DNA from 4 places in the Priestia veravalensis genome. Region 4 is predicted to be linked to each of the others. Evidence: riboswitches for the same ligand, from Rfam matches in the RefSeq annotation. Region 4 holds a riboswitch; each other region holds the start of a gene.
What was found. A riboswitch is a leader RNA that binds a small molecule or an ion and turns the genes downstream of it on or off. The one in region 4 is predicted to bind S-adenosylmethionine.
Positions count from the first base shown of each region.

Region 1: it holds a riboswitch for S-adenosylmethionine, as region 4 does, so the genes downstream of both, AS180_RS09440 (hypothetical protein) here and metK (methionine adenosyltransferase) in region 4, are expected to answer to the same signal.
Region 2: it holds a riboswitch for S-adenosylmethionine, as region 4 does, so the genes downstream of both, AS180_RS12250 (methionine ABC transporter ATP-binding protein) here and metK (methionine adenosyltransferase) in region 4, are expected to answer to the same signal.
Region 3: it holds a riboswitch for S-adenosylmethionine, as region 4 does, so the genes downstream of both, AS180_RS21725 (YezD family protein) here and metK (methionine adenosyltransferase) in region 4, are expected to answer to the same signal.

Region 1 covers NZ_KQ758644.1:23,181-26,360, reverse strand. The annotation lists gene AS180_RS09450 (LapA family protein) at 139-462, opposite strand; gene AS180_RS09445 (M48 family metallopeptidase) at 649-1,392, opposite strand; SAM riboswitch class I at 1,659-1,760, shown strand; gene AS180_RS09440 (hypothetical protein) at 1,829-2,077, shown strand; gene AS180_RS09435 (hypothetical protein) at 2,668-2,940, shown strand; gene AS180_RS09430 (hypothetical protein) at 2,937-3,180, shown strand, end outside.
Region 2 covers NZ_KQ758655.1:13,329-16,508, forward strand. The annotation lists gene gcvH (glycine cleavage system protein GcvH) at 1-50, shown strand, start outside; gene AS180_RS12235 (YusG family protein) at 159-401, shown strand; gene AS180_RS12240 (toprim domain-containing protein) at 633-983, shown strand; gene AS180_RS12245 (thioredoxin family protein) at 997-1,296, shown strand; SAM riboswitch class I at 1,441-1,547, shown strand; gene AS180_RS12250 (methionine ABC transporter ATP-binding protein) at 1,658-2,686, shown strand; gene AS180_RS12255 (methionine ABC transporter permease) at 2,676-3,180, shown strand, end outside.
Region 3 covers NZ_KQ758660.1:28,762-31,941, forward strand. The annotation lists gene AS180_RS13490 (alanine/glycine:cation symporter family protein) at 1-857, opposite strand, end outside; gene cdaS (sporulation-specific diadenylate cyclase CdaS) at 1,068-1,691, opposite strand; SAM riboswitch class I at 1,914-2,020, shown strand; gene AS180_RS21725 (YezD family protein) at 2,125-2,268, shown strand; gene AS180_RS13500 (phosphoadenylyl-sulfate reductase) at 2,364-3,074, shown strand; gene AS180_RS13505 (inorganic phosphate transporter) at 3,094-3,180, shown strand, end outside.
Region 4 covers NZ_KQ758716.1:503-3,682, reverse strand. The annotation lists gene metK (methionine adenosyltransferase) at 39-1,241, opposite strand; SAM riboswitch class I at 1,376-1,493, opposite strand; gene pckA (phosphoenolpyruvate carboxykinase (ATP)) at 1,766-3,180, shown strand, end outside.

The DNA.
Region 1 (3,180 bases), on a different contig from region 4:
TCCCATTTCACTCACAGGCTACTGACATAGCTAATACACCCTTTATTATAATAATTGGTTATAAGGGGTAAGGAGGAAAAACAAAAAACCCTGCCCTCCCGTAGTGTTGGGAAAGCAGGATTTTAGTATATCTCTATATTAAGCTGATGGTTCACCTTGTGTTGATAAAGGTTTTTCTAGATCAGCTTGTGGTTCTGAGTGAGTGGCTAGTTGCGTTTCTAGTTCGGCAATTCGTTTTGTTTGTTGCTTGTTTTTACTTTTAAGCTGAGTGATTTTAACAAAGCTTAGTGAAGCAGCGACGACACCACCGAATACAGCCGATGTTAAAATAATTAAAATAAGTGGCCAGTCTTGTGAGCCAAAGACATAGTTAAATTGAACTGGCTCATTGTTGATGACAGCTAAGATAGCAATAATAAGAGCGAAAATAAGACCTAAAATGAAAAAGCTTTGTCCTTTCATTAGGTGCACATCCTTTCTGAAGATAGATAAAGGAGCAAAATTAAATTTTATACTACCTTTACATATACTTAACCTATATTATTCAACTATAAACATTTTTTATTATAATTAAGTTTTAACAAAACACAATATGCAAAAACACCCGTCCTTTGTGTAGTTTAGGATGGGTGTTTTGCTGTTAGCTGATTAGAATGCTTGTAAGCTATTTTCTTCTAACCATTGTTTACGCTCTGCTGCATCTTCAAATAATGAGTCTGCATCTGTAAATTGTGAAGCAATCACATATTCAATTGTTGTTAATGGTGCTAGAAGTAGACGCCAGTTCAATACTAGCTCACCGTTTTCCATCGTTGCATATGTATCTTGCAGTTCCTTCCACGCTACAGAGTCAGGTGCATCTGCTGCTTGTTTTTTCACTGTTTTTAGTGCTTCGCTGAATTTTTCATTTGCTCGTCCTTGGTACCATTCTGTTAAAAGGTTTTGAATTCCCTCGTTTGTTTCTTGTTCAGACCAGGATGATGGCACTGTTGCGATAAATTTAGCACGGAACGTCATCTCAGGTTGCTCCACATTATCACGAATGATGTTTAAGCGGTACTGACGACCTAAATACGAAAATTTGTCATCGTTTTCAAAAGATGACGTCTTTGCTTTAGGTGCAGCTGGCGTTTTGTTCTCAGTTTTTGCTTTTTCGGCTTTTTTAGCAGCTGGTTTTTTTGCTTCGGTTGGTTGATTACCACCGTTAAGTTGTTTTAAAATCCAAGTCGCTTTACGAGAAATAACAGAGCGAACGTTGTGCTCGTTTAAGCCTCGTGGGATAATTACGGTTACCCCTTCATTGTCACAAATTTGGACCGTAATATCGGTTTTATTTGGAACGACTTTAATTTTGTAGTCAATTGTTTGATTGCCAATTTGATACGTATACATATAGTTTTTCGTGCTCCTTTCTACAAATCTTCATTTTATAAGCAAAGGTAGAGTTTGGTCAAATGAAAGAATAATCAGAAAATTATCCAAGGATTTAATTAAAGAATTACATTACGTTTTTTTTGTTAGTTTTTACGTAAAGAAAGGAAAATATTCTCGCTTTACTATGCATAGGTTAAAAAGAGTGACAAAACTGAAAAAAAGAAAAATTTAAAAAATACTCTTGCTAAATAGGAGATATTTGGTATAATGAAATCTAATTTAAAAAGTTATCACGAGTGGACGAGAGATCTGGCTCTATGACTCCACAGCAACCTACCAACGTAAGGTGCTCCTACCAGCAAAGCATTAGCTTTGGGTGATAAGACGGGTGAAAGCTCATTTTGCATCTAAAGCAAAATGAGCTTTTTTGATTTTATTAGAAGGAGAGATACGGATGACACAAACGATTATAAAGAATCATGAAGAAGTGTTAAACGATGTATTAAATCAATTGAAGGAGATTAATGATTTTACCTGTAGAAAGCTTGAGACGTTTTACGAAATTGTAGTAAAGAGCGGAAGGGATACGTATGCCATTGGAATTGACTGCAAAGTTATTGAGGGCTACACAGAAGAAGGTTTAAAAGAAGCTTGTATAGCAAAATTAAAGCGAGTTGGATGGCTGAAAGGTACATACGCTTAAGGTTGTATTCATATCAATTGCAGTCTTGTCTATAATCATGATAAGATGCTTATCTTCTCTCTTTTCTTTTTTCGTTGAAAAGAGATGATATTTGTCGAAATTTTTACACAAAATAACCGTTACAACTTGGTTGGAATTGTGGTAAGGTATAAAACAAGAATATTCTAACAATTTTAAAAGGAGGCTGAACATGGAGCTGTTAATTGAACATGGAAATGACGAAGGTAGCGAACAATTTATTGATCGCGTACTAGACTTCTTAGAGGACGACGAATAAAAGCCTAGAAGATTGCTTCTGGGCTTTTATTCGTCGTAAACGTAAATGTATTGTAAAAGAGAAAAAGAGCTTATATTGAGTCAGAAAAGCATTATAAGCTTAAGGGTTATTTTATTAAAGATTGCTAAACTTTCGCCATTTCCCCCTTCACGTAATGAAATCTTATGGTATTTACTTTTTAATTTGAGAATGTGCTATTTTCGTCAATTTTATTTCCAAAGCAATAAAATTGACGAAAATGGTAATTTTTATGTTATGGATATATAGGAAATTAATTGTAATGGATGTAGAATTAAAAAGGAGGGGGAATTATATGAACGAGCTTTTTATAGCGGTGTTAGCACTTTTCTTACTATGTTTATCAGCATGTAGCAATTCACGGGAACAATTAGTGAGGGAGTTTAGTAAATATAAAGAATTAGAAGGATTAGACGTTCTGTTACAAACAACTCCACAACCTGTTGCAAACTCTTTATTAGCTTTTTATGAAACAATCGATCATAAATTTGGAGTGGTAGAATTTGATGGAGATAATAACTTAAAATCGGAAAAGAGAATTGAAAATATTACAATAAGTACACGGTGAAATTCTTAGATGATAAAGAGGAAGCAGTATACATTGAGCAAGTTGAATTTTATAATGTGACGTTAGATGAGCTTTTGAAAAAACAGTCAAGCACTGAACAAGTAGCTGAAGATAAATCAGAGAGCGAACTATATGAAGAAGAGAAAGAAGCTGATGATTTAAAAGCTCCTTCTGATCGCGGTTTCGTTGTTGGCCTCATCTTAATAGTGAGGAGCGTCTTTTTAGATGTGGGTGTGCTTT
Region 2 (3,180 bases), on a different contig from region 4:
AGAAGCTTATGACAGCTGAACAATACGATGAAATGATTAACGAAGGTTAATTGACTTCATCTTAAGACATTTCACTTAGTATATCCATAATTTGTCTTCATGGACCTATAACAAAAAGGGCACTCTATTTAGTAAACAAGCTAAAGGGGTGTCTTTTTATGTTCGAACATAAAAAAGTTGACATAACGGATCGAATTACAGCAAAATTTCATGAAAATGGTATGCAATTGTATGTAGATAAACAATCAATTGGCCATGTGAATTATGGTGCAACGGGTAATCAATATAATTTAGAGTCAGGTTACACGCAAGAAAATAACAAGATTTATCAGTATGCTGACGTCCAGGCTGGAGCTACACAAAAGTATACGGACTGCGATTCAGAAGAGGGTTGGTGCTAAATTTAGCATGAAACCTCTGAGTGCAAGACTGATGGCGCCAACCACATAAGGTTTGGCGCCATCAGTCTAAGATGATCGAAAATAGTCTATTTTTTCAATAAAAAACAATTCATATATGTTCTTTTTACAGCAAAATCTTTTAAAAAACAGGGGAACTGTGTTACATTAACGAATATTGTATAGCATAAAGGAATAACGTTACTATACAACTGATAATCATAGGTGATGACGATGCGTTTAATAGAAATTGAAAAAGTAATTATTGTAGAAGGTAAGTCTGACAAAAAGCGAATCGAAAGTATTATTAATGAACCGATTGAGATTATTTGTACAAATGGAACCATCAGCTTGTCAAAGCTAGATGAGATTATCGATTCCACGTATGATAAAGATGTGTATATCTTGGTTGACTCAGATGATTCCGGCAATAAATTACGGAAACAGTTTAAAAAAGAACTTCCGGAAGCGGAGCACCTTTATATCGATAAAATGTATCGTGAGGTAGCGGCGGCCCCAAGAAATCATATTGCTACGGTACTTTTAAGTGCTAATATAGATGTTAACGCAGAATTTTTAATATAGAAGGATGAGTAACATGGAAGAGTGGACAGAGGAACAGCTAGACGAAAAGCTAAATAAAGACGAGCGTACGGTTATTTTTTTCCATACACCCCTTTGTGGAACGTGCCAACTAGCTAAAAAAATGTTAACAGTAGTAGAAGCGATTATTCCAGACTTAACAATCGGAATGAGTAATTTAAACTATATGCCTGCTAAAGCGTCTTTGCTCGAAATTGAAAGTGTTCCATGCCTAATTGAATATAGAAATGGCGAAGTGAAGCAGAAGCTGTATGCTTTTCACTCTGTTGAATATGTAATGGAACGTCTTAGTTAAACAAACATTTGTTTAAGGGTGTGCATGGGATTATTATCCTATGCGCATTTTTTGTTGACACCCTTTCTGACACATGCTAGAATCACAAACATAAATAAATGAATATTTGATGAAAACAAAATAATTTCAATAATTTGTCGTTAACTCTTATCAAGAGAGGTGGAGGGACTGTGCCCTATGAAACCCGGCAACCGTCAGACTAACTGAAATGGTGCCAATTCCTGCAAAGCATAAGCTTTGAAAGATGAGAGAAAGGATTTTATCAAAAACCTTTCTGCTCACGTGTAGAAAGGTTTTTTTATTTTCTAAAAGCAAGGACACACTAAGCAGACAGAGCAAGTCAACAAAGAAGGTGAAGAAGATGATTACGTTACAAGATGTAACGAAAATATATGATGCTAAAAGTGGGAAAGTCACGGCCGTTGATCAGGTTAATTTATCAGTGGCAAAAGGTGAAATCTTCGGCATCATTGGATATAGTGGAGCAGGGAAAAGCTCTCTTATTCGCTTATTAAATGGTTTAGAAACACCTACTTCTGGAACAGTAGAAGTAGCAGGAAATCAAATTGGGAAAATTAAAGGTGCTAAGCTTAGACAAGCTCGCCAAGAAATTAGCATGATTTTTCAGCATTTTAATTTACTTTGGTCTCGTACCGTGCAAGAAAACATTGCGTTTCCACTTGAAATTGCCGGTGTTCCAAAAAACAAACGAGCAGAACGTGTAAACGAGCTCATTAAACTAGTTGGATTAGAAGGTAGAGAAAATGCCTACCCATCTCAGCTGAGCGGCGGGCAAAAACAGCGTGTAGGAATTGCAAGAGCGTTAGCTAATAACCCAAAAGTCTTATTATGTGACGAAGCAACATCGGCACTTGATCCACAAACAACAGATTCGATCTTGGATTTGCTAGTTGATATTAATGAAAAGCTAGGTTTAACGATTGTCTTAATCACGCATGAAATGCACGTAATCCGTAAAATTTGTCATCGTGTAGCTGTGATGGAAAATGGAAAAGTAGTCGAACAAGGAGAAGTACTTGAAGTATTCCGTAAACCACAGCAAAATATTACAAAGCGATTTGTACAGCAAATTTCAGAGCCAGAAGAAACGTTTGAGACAGTGGAGCAGGTGAAGGAACTTTATCCAAGCGGTCGAATTGTTCAGCTCACATTTGTAGGTGGAAAAGCGGAGCAACCGCTCATTACGAGCATTTTAAAAGCATTTGATGTCACGATTAACATCTTACAAGGGAAAGTTTCTTATACACAAACGGGCTCTTATGGAACCTTATTTATTCATTTAGATGGTGAAGAAGCAGAGGTTAATAAAGTAATTGAGTACATCCGTGAACAACAGGTAGAAATTGAGGTGATGACGGATGCTAACTGAATTATTCCCAAACGTAACGTATGATAAATTTAGTGCAGCAACGATTGAAACACTTTATATGACAAGTATCTCAGTTGTTGCCACGTTTATATTAGGAATTGTGCTAGGCTTACTTCTATTTTTAACAGGCAAAGGTCAGCTTTGGGAAAACCGCTTCGTTAATATTATTATAGGAGCTTTTGTAAACATCTTTCGATCCATTCCATTTATCATCTTACTAATTTTGCTCATTCCGTTTACAAAAGCAATTGTGGGAACAATGCTAGGAGCAGAAGCAGCTTTGCCAGCTCTTATTGTTGGAGCCGCACCATTTTACGCGCGTATGGTTGAAATCGGCCTTCGCGAAATTGATAAAGGTGTGATTGAAGCAGCAAAATCGATGGGAGCGAAAACAAGCACAATTATCTTTAAAGTGCTGCTTCCAGAATCAATGCCTGCTTTAATTTCTGGTTTGACGGTTACAGCAATCGCACTCATTGGCTATACAGCAATGG
Region 3 (3,180 bases), on a different contig from region 4:
GCGTTAGGTGCACTACCCATACCAGCTTCGTTGGAGAATAATCCGCGTTTGATACCATTCATGATGGCAGCACCGATGGCACCGGCAAATGCTTCTTCAAATCCAAAAGCGCTTTTTATAATTAATGCGATCATATGTGGAATTTCTGTAATATTAATAGCTAAAACAACTAATGCTAATCCAATATATACAACTGCCATTACTACTACAATTAACTCTGATGCTTTGGCTACTCGTTTAATACCACCAAAAATGAGAACACCTACAATGGCTGTAACAACAACACCAACAATGAAGCGATTAACGCCAAAAGCTTCTTCAAAAGCAAGTGAAATAGTATTAGCTTGTACAGAGTTAAATACTAATCCGAATGAGATTGTAATTAAGATGGAAAATAAAACACCCATCCAGCGTTTGTTTAAACCTTTTTCCATGTAGTAAGCAGGACCACCACGAAAACCGTCTTTGTCTTTTACTTTATATACTTGAGCAAGGGTGCTTTCAATAAAAGCTGATGCTGATCCAACTAAAGCAACAACCCACATCCAAAACACTGCTCCAGGGCCCCCAAGAGCAATTGCAGAAGCAACACCAGCAAGGTTCCCAGTACCTACACGAGCTGCTGTACTAATAGCAAAAGCTTGAAAGGAGGTAATTCCTTTTTTATCGCTTCCGTCTGTTTTAGCGCCTTCACCTAACAAGCGAACCATTTCTTTGAACTGACTAAACTGAACGAATTTTGTACGAATTGTAAAATATAATCCAACTAATAAAAGAAGCGCAATTAATATATAAGTCCATAAAAAATTATTGGCTTCATCCACAAAGCTGCTGAATAGAGTCGATATGGTTTCCATCCTAAAAGTTCTCTCCCTTAATTAACGATTAACCTTAGCTGTTCATAAAAAGAGTCATTTTAATGATGCTTTTTTAAAATGTGTAAGGTTTTCTGACATTAGTGATTATAGCGCGTTAGATGTATAAAAGGCAACCTGTAATAAGTTTTTTTTATCGTGTAATCTCTTTTTTTATAACTATAAGATATGATGTCAGACAGTTGTAGTCGCTTACAGGATGTTTTTGCTGGAATGGATTGGATATAAGCTACCTTCTAAAGCAAAAGATATTCGACCGCTTTCTTCTGATACAACTAAAATAAGTGCGTCGCACTGTTCAGACATACCAAGAGCTGCACGGTGGCGTGTTCCAAGCTTCTTTTGCAGTACTTTTGTGGACAGTGGTAAAACATTAGCAGCCGAAATAATTTGATTGTTTCTAATCACAATGGCACCATCATGTAATGGATTTCCAGGATAAAAAACTGTTTCAACGAGCGTAGACGTAACTGGAGCGTGAATAGGAATTCCTTTTTGAATTAAGTGCTCCACTGAGTCATTTCTCTCAATAACCATTAAAGCTCCATGATGTTTCTCAGATAAACTATGTATCGCGAGTGAAAGAGCTGCGTATTCGTGGGTGTAAGGAGACAAGTAATGTCTTAAATAATAGGATGCAGCTGTGGACTGTACGCTTTGAAATAATTTTCTTAAGTCTTCAAAATCACATAAAACACAGTGGTCACTGCTTTCTAGATGTTGCTGAATTTTGGTTGCTTCCGCTGCTATTTGACTTAAATGATTGTGTAAACTTTGTTTAATTACATCATCTAATTGAAAAGAGTGACTTTCCATCATTGAACATAGCTCCAATCTAAAATAATTATTATGTTTTAATGTGTACGAAAGACATAAATCTATACTATAACGGTGTGAATTAAGAGTGACGCCCAAAAAAATTGCTCATATAATGAAAAAATAATAGATATTTCTGTTAATTTAAAGTATAGTTTTCTTATCGGATAAATTATTTTTGCTGTTGACAAATATTCTAAATATGCTAAAATTTTTAAAAAATACTTATCCAGAGTGGTGGAGGGAACTGGCCCTTTGAAACCCAGCAACCTGCATGTTGTGCAAGGTGCTAACTCCAACAAAATGATTTTCATTTTGAAAGATAAGGTGAATTTGTTGCCTAATCAGTCTTTCAGATGTGGAAGACTTTTTATTTTTCATGAAAAAACAGAAGCCTGTTGAATATATTGTTAACAAATAAGGAGGGACTGTGATGGCACAAAACTCTGACTTAAATTCTGTTTTTGCAAGCGTAGAAAAAATGTTAAGCGACATGAAGTTTGGCTCAATCACGCTTGTGGTTCAAGATGGGAAAGTAGTTCAACTCGAGAAAAATGAAAAAATAAGAATTAAATAAATAGCTGACTAGACAAACTAGAGGCGGTTTTATCCTTCATTATGGGGGTAAAACCGTCTTTTTTGATTGGATAACAAAGTATTGGAGTGAAAATCATGAGTGTATATACGTATGAAAATTGGCCAAATCAATTTCCGACTTTTGATGAGCAAGATGAAACAAAGGGAGCTTTAAAGGCATTAGAGTGGGCATATAACCATTATGGTGATTCTCTTATTTACGCATCTAGCTTTGGAATTGAAGGAATTGTATTAATTGATTTAATTTCAAAAGTGAAAAAAGATGCTCACATTGTTTTTTTAGACACAGGTGTTCATTTTAAAGAGACGTACGAAGTCATTGAAGCAATTAAAGAGAGGTTTCCAGATTTACGTATCCAAATGAAAAAGCCTAACCTATCGCTAAAAGAGCAAGCTGAAAAGCATGGAGATGAACTTTGGAAAACTGAGCCTAACCTATGCTGTCAAATTCGCAAGATTATTCCTTTAAAAGAATCACTTGCTCCGTATGATGCTTGGATTTCAGGGTTAAGAAGAGAACAATCTGAATCAAGAAGTAAAACAGAGTTTTTTAATAAGGACGAGAAATTCAAAAAGATTAAAGTTTGCCCATTAATTCATTGGTCTTGGAAAGAAATTTGGCGATATGTATATAAGCATAACTTGCCGTATAACAAACTTCACGATCAAGGGTATCCAAGCATTGGATGTGAGCCCTGTACGCTACCTGCCTATAACATGGAAGATTTACGATCTGGAAGATGGGCAGGTACTAAGAAAGTGGAATGTGGCTTACATGAATCTTAAATGAAAGAGCTGAAAATTTATGCTTGTTTACATTGCTTTTGCAATCGCCCTCTTTTTTGCGATGAATATTGGCGCAAGTGGTGCAGCTGCTGCTATGGGAGTCTCT
Region 4 (3,180 bases):
AAAAAAGTCGCTGTCTCTTTTGAGACAGCGACTTTTCATTATTTAGCTAAAGCTTCAGTTTTTAAAGCTTCTGCTTTATCAGTGAACTCCCAAGGAAGCTCAACATCAGTACGACCAAAGTGACCGTATGCTGCTGTTTGCTTATAAATTGGGCGTCTTAAATCAAGCATTTTAATGATACCAGCTGGACGAAGATCAAAGTTGTTACGTACTACTTCAACTAATACTTCTTCAGTTACTTTACCTGTTCCAAATGTATCAATAGAGATTGAAACTGGCTGAGCTACACCAATGGCATATGCAAGCTGAACTTCACAACGATCAGCTAATCCTGCAGCTACAATATTTTTCGCAACGTAGCGTGCTGCATATGCTGCTGAGCGGTCAACTTTTGTTGCATCTTTACCAGAGAATGCGCCACCACCGTGACGAGCATATCCACCATAAGTATCAACGATAATTTTACGACCTGTTAATCCTGCATCACCTTGAGGACCACCAATTACAAAACGTCCTGTTGGGTTAATGAAGTACTTCGTGTTCTCATCGATTAATTCTTGTGGAACAACTGGATTGATTACATATTCTTTTAAGTTACGTTGAATTTGCTCTAACGTTACTTCTGGATGATGCTGAGTTGAGATAACGATTGTATCAACACGAACTGGTTGATTGTTTTCATCATATTCAACCGTTACTTGCGTTTTACCATCTGGACGAAGGTAAGGTAAAATTTCTTCTTTACGCACTTCTGTTAAGCGACGCGCTAACTTATGAGCTAAAGAAATTGGTAACGGCATTAATTCTTTTGTTTCATTACAAGCGTAGCCAAACATTAAACCTTGGTCACCAGCTCCGATTGCTTCAATTTCTTCATCAGACATTGAACCTTCACGAGCTTCTAACGCTTGGTCTACACCAGCAGCGATATCTGGAGATTGCTCACCGATTGCTGTGATTACTCCACAAGTATCCGCATCAAAACCATATTTTGCACGCGTATAACCAATTTCTTTGATTGTATCACGTACTGTTTTTTGAATATCTACATAAGTAGATGTTGTGATTTCACCACTTACTAATACTAAACCAGTTGTTACGCTTGTTTCACAAGCAACACGAGCATTTGGATCTTCAGCTAAAATAGCATCAAGAATTGAGTCAGAAATTTGGTCACAAATTTTATCTGGATGCCCCTCTGTAACAGATTCTGACGTAAACAGACGACGTTGTGTTGACATCGGTTTTCCTCCTTTAAATATGATACATTGTGATACGGTACTCATTCCCTTATTGTGGTTCATTTACATTTTTTCAATATAAAAAACCTTTCCTTGTATCGAGGAAAGGTATCAAGTTCTGCATAAGCCTTTCACTCTTATCGATCAAGGTTTATTCCCTTGCATCAGGTTAGCACCTTATCACCTCTATGGAAATGGGTGATGGTTGCTGGGTTTCATAGGGCCTGTCCCTCCACCAGCTCGGGATAAGAGAGTATCCGTTCAAGGACATATCATACAGGAAAATGCTCTGTTATGTCAATAACATTCCTATGAAAATCACTTAAGGGTTGTATTTTCCTCCCCTATTATTTACAGAAACCTTTCACTAGTAAGATCATCTCACAAAAACGTTTTATGCTCTCTAAAACAAAAAAATTCGCAACATTTTAACATTTTCATTCGAATAGTATAGACTATTGAAAGTAATGTGTTATACTAATTGTACATTTAAACATCATTTTAAAAAAAGGAAGGTAGTGCACATGAGTACTGTTAATATGTCTATTGAATTAGCCAATCTCCTGGAATCTGAAAAAGTGAATCACCAACTATCTGTTTCTCAATTAGTCGAAAAGATTTTAGAGCGACAAGAAGGCGTATTGACTTCTACAGGTGCTATTCAAGTTGAAACAGGAAAATATACGGGTCGTTCCCCACACGATAAATTCATTGTAAGCGATTCCTTAACATCTCATACTGTTGAATGGGGAGATGTGAATCAACCGTTTTCATCTGAACGATTTGACGCGCTTTATAAAAAAGTATTAGAACATTTAAAAGAACAAAATGAGCTATTTGTGTTTAACGGCTATGCGGGCGCCGATGATAAATATCAGCTTCCAATCCAAGTCGTAAATGAATACGCATGGCATAATTTGTTTGCTCACCAACTATTTATTCGTCCAGAAGACACGAAGCTAAAAAGTGATGCTGAATCATTCTCAATTGTATCTGCTCCTACTTTTAAAGCTGTTCCAGACATTGATGGGACAAATTCAGAGACATTTATTATTATTTCATTTGAACGAAGAGTTGTTTTAATTGGTGGAACGGAATATGCAGGTGAAATGAAAAAATCTATTTTCTCAGTAATGAATTTCCTACTTCCTCAAAATAATATACTTCCTATGCACTGCTCAGCTAATGTTGGCAAAGAAGGTGATGTTGCACTATTCTTTGGACTATCTGGCACCGGAAAAACAACATTATCAGCTGACGCTACCAGAAGACTAATTGGTGACGATGAGCACGGTTGGTCTAGTACAGGCGTATTTAACATTGAAGGCGGTTGTTATGCAAAATGCATTCAACTATCAAAAGAAAAAGAGCCTCAAATTTTTAATGCCATTCGATTTGGAACAGTTTTAGAAAATGTTGTGATTAACTCGAATACTAGAATTGCAGACTATAATGATAATAGCTTAACAGAAAACACTCGTGCTGCTTATCCAATTCAAGCAATTGATAACACAATCTTACCGAGCGTTGCAGGACATCCTACGGCAATTGTTTTCTTAACAGCAGACGCATTTGGAGTTTTACCTCCAATTAGCAAACTAACAAAAGAACAAGCAATGTATCATTTCTTAAGTGGGTATACAAGTAAACTTGCGGGAACAGAGCGCGGAATTACTGCGCCACAGGCGACGTTCTCTACTTGTTTTGGTGAACCATTCTTACCTCTTCCACCTACAGCCTATGCTAAAATGCTAGGTAAAAAAATTGATGAGCATAACGTAAATGTTTATCTTGTGAATACGGGATGGACTGGTGGAGAGTATGGTGTTGGAGAGCGAATGAAGCTAGTTTACACACGCGCAATGGTTCAAGCAGCGTTAGAAGGAGAACTCATTAGCGTAGATACAGTTCAAGATCCTATCTTTGGACTTGAGATTCC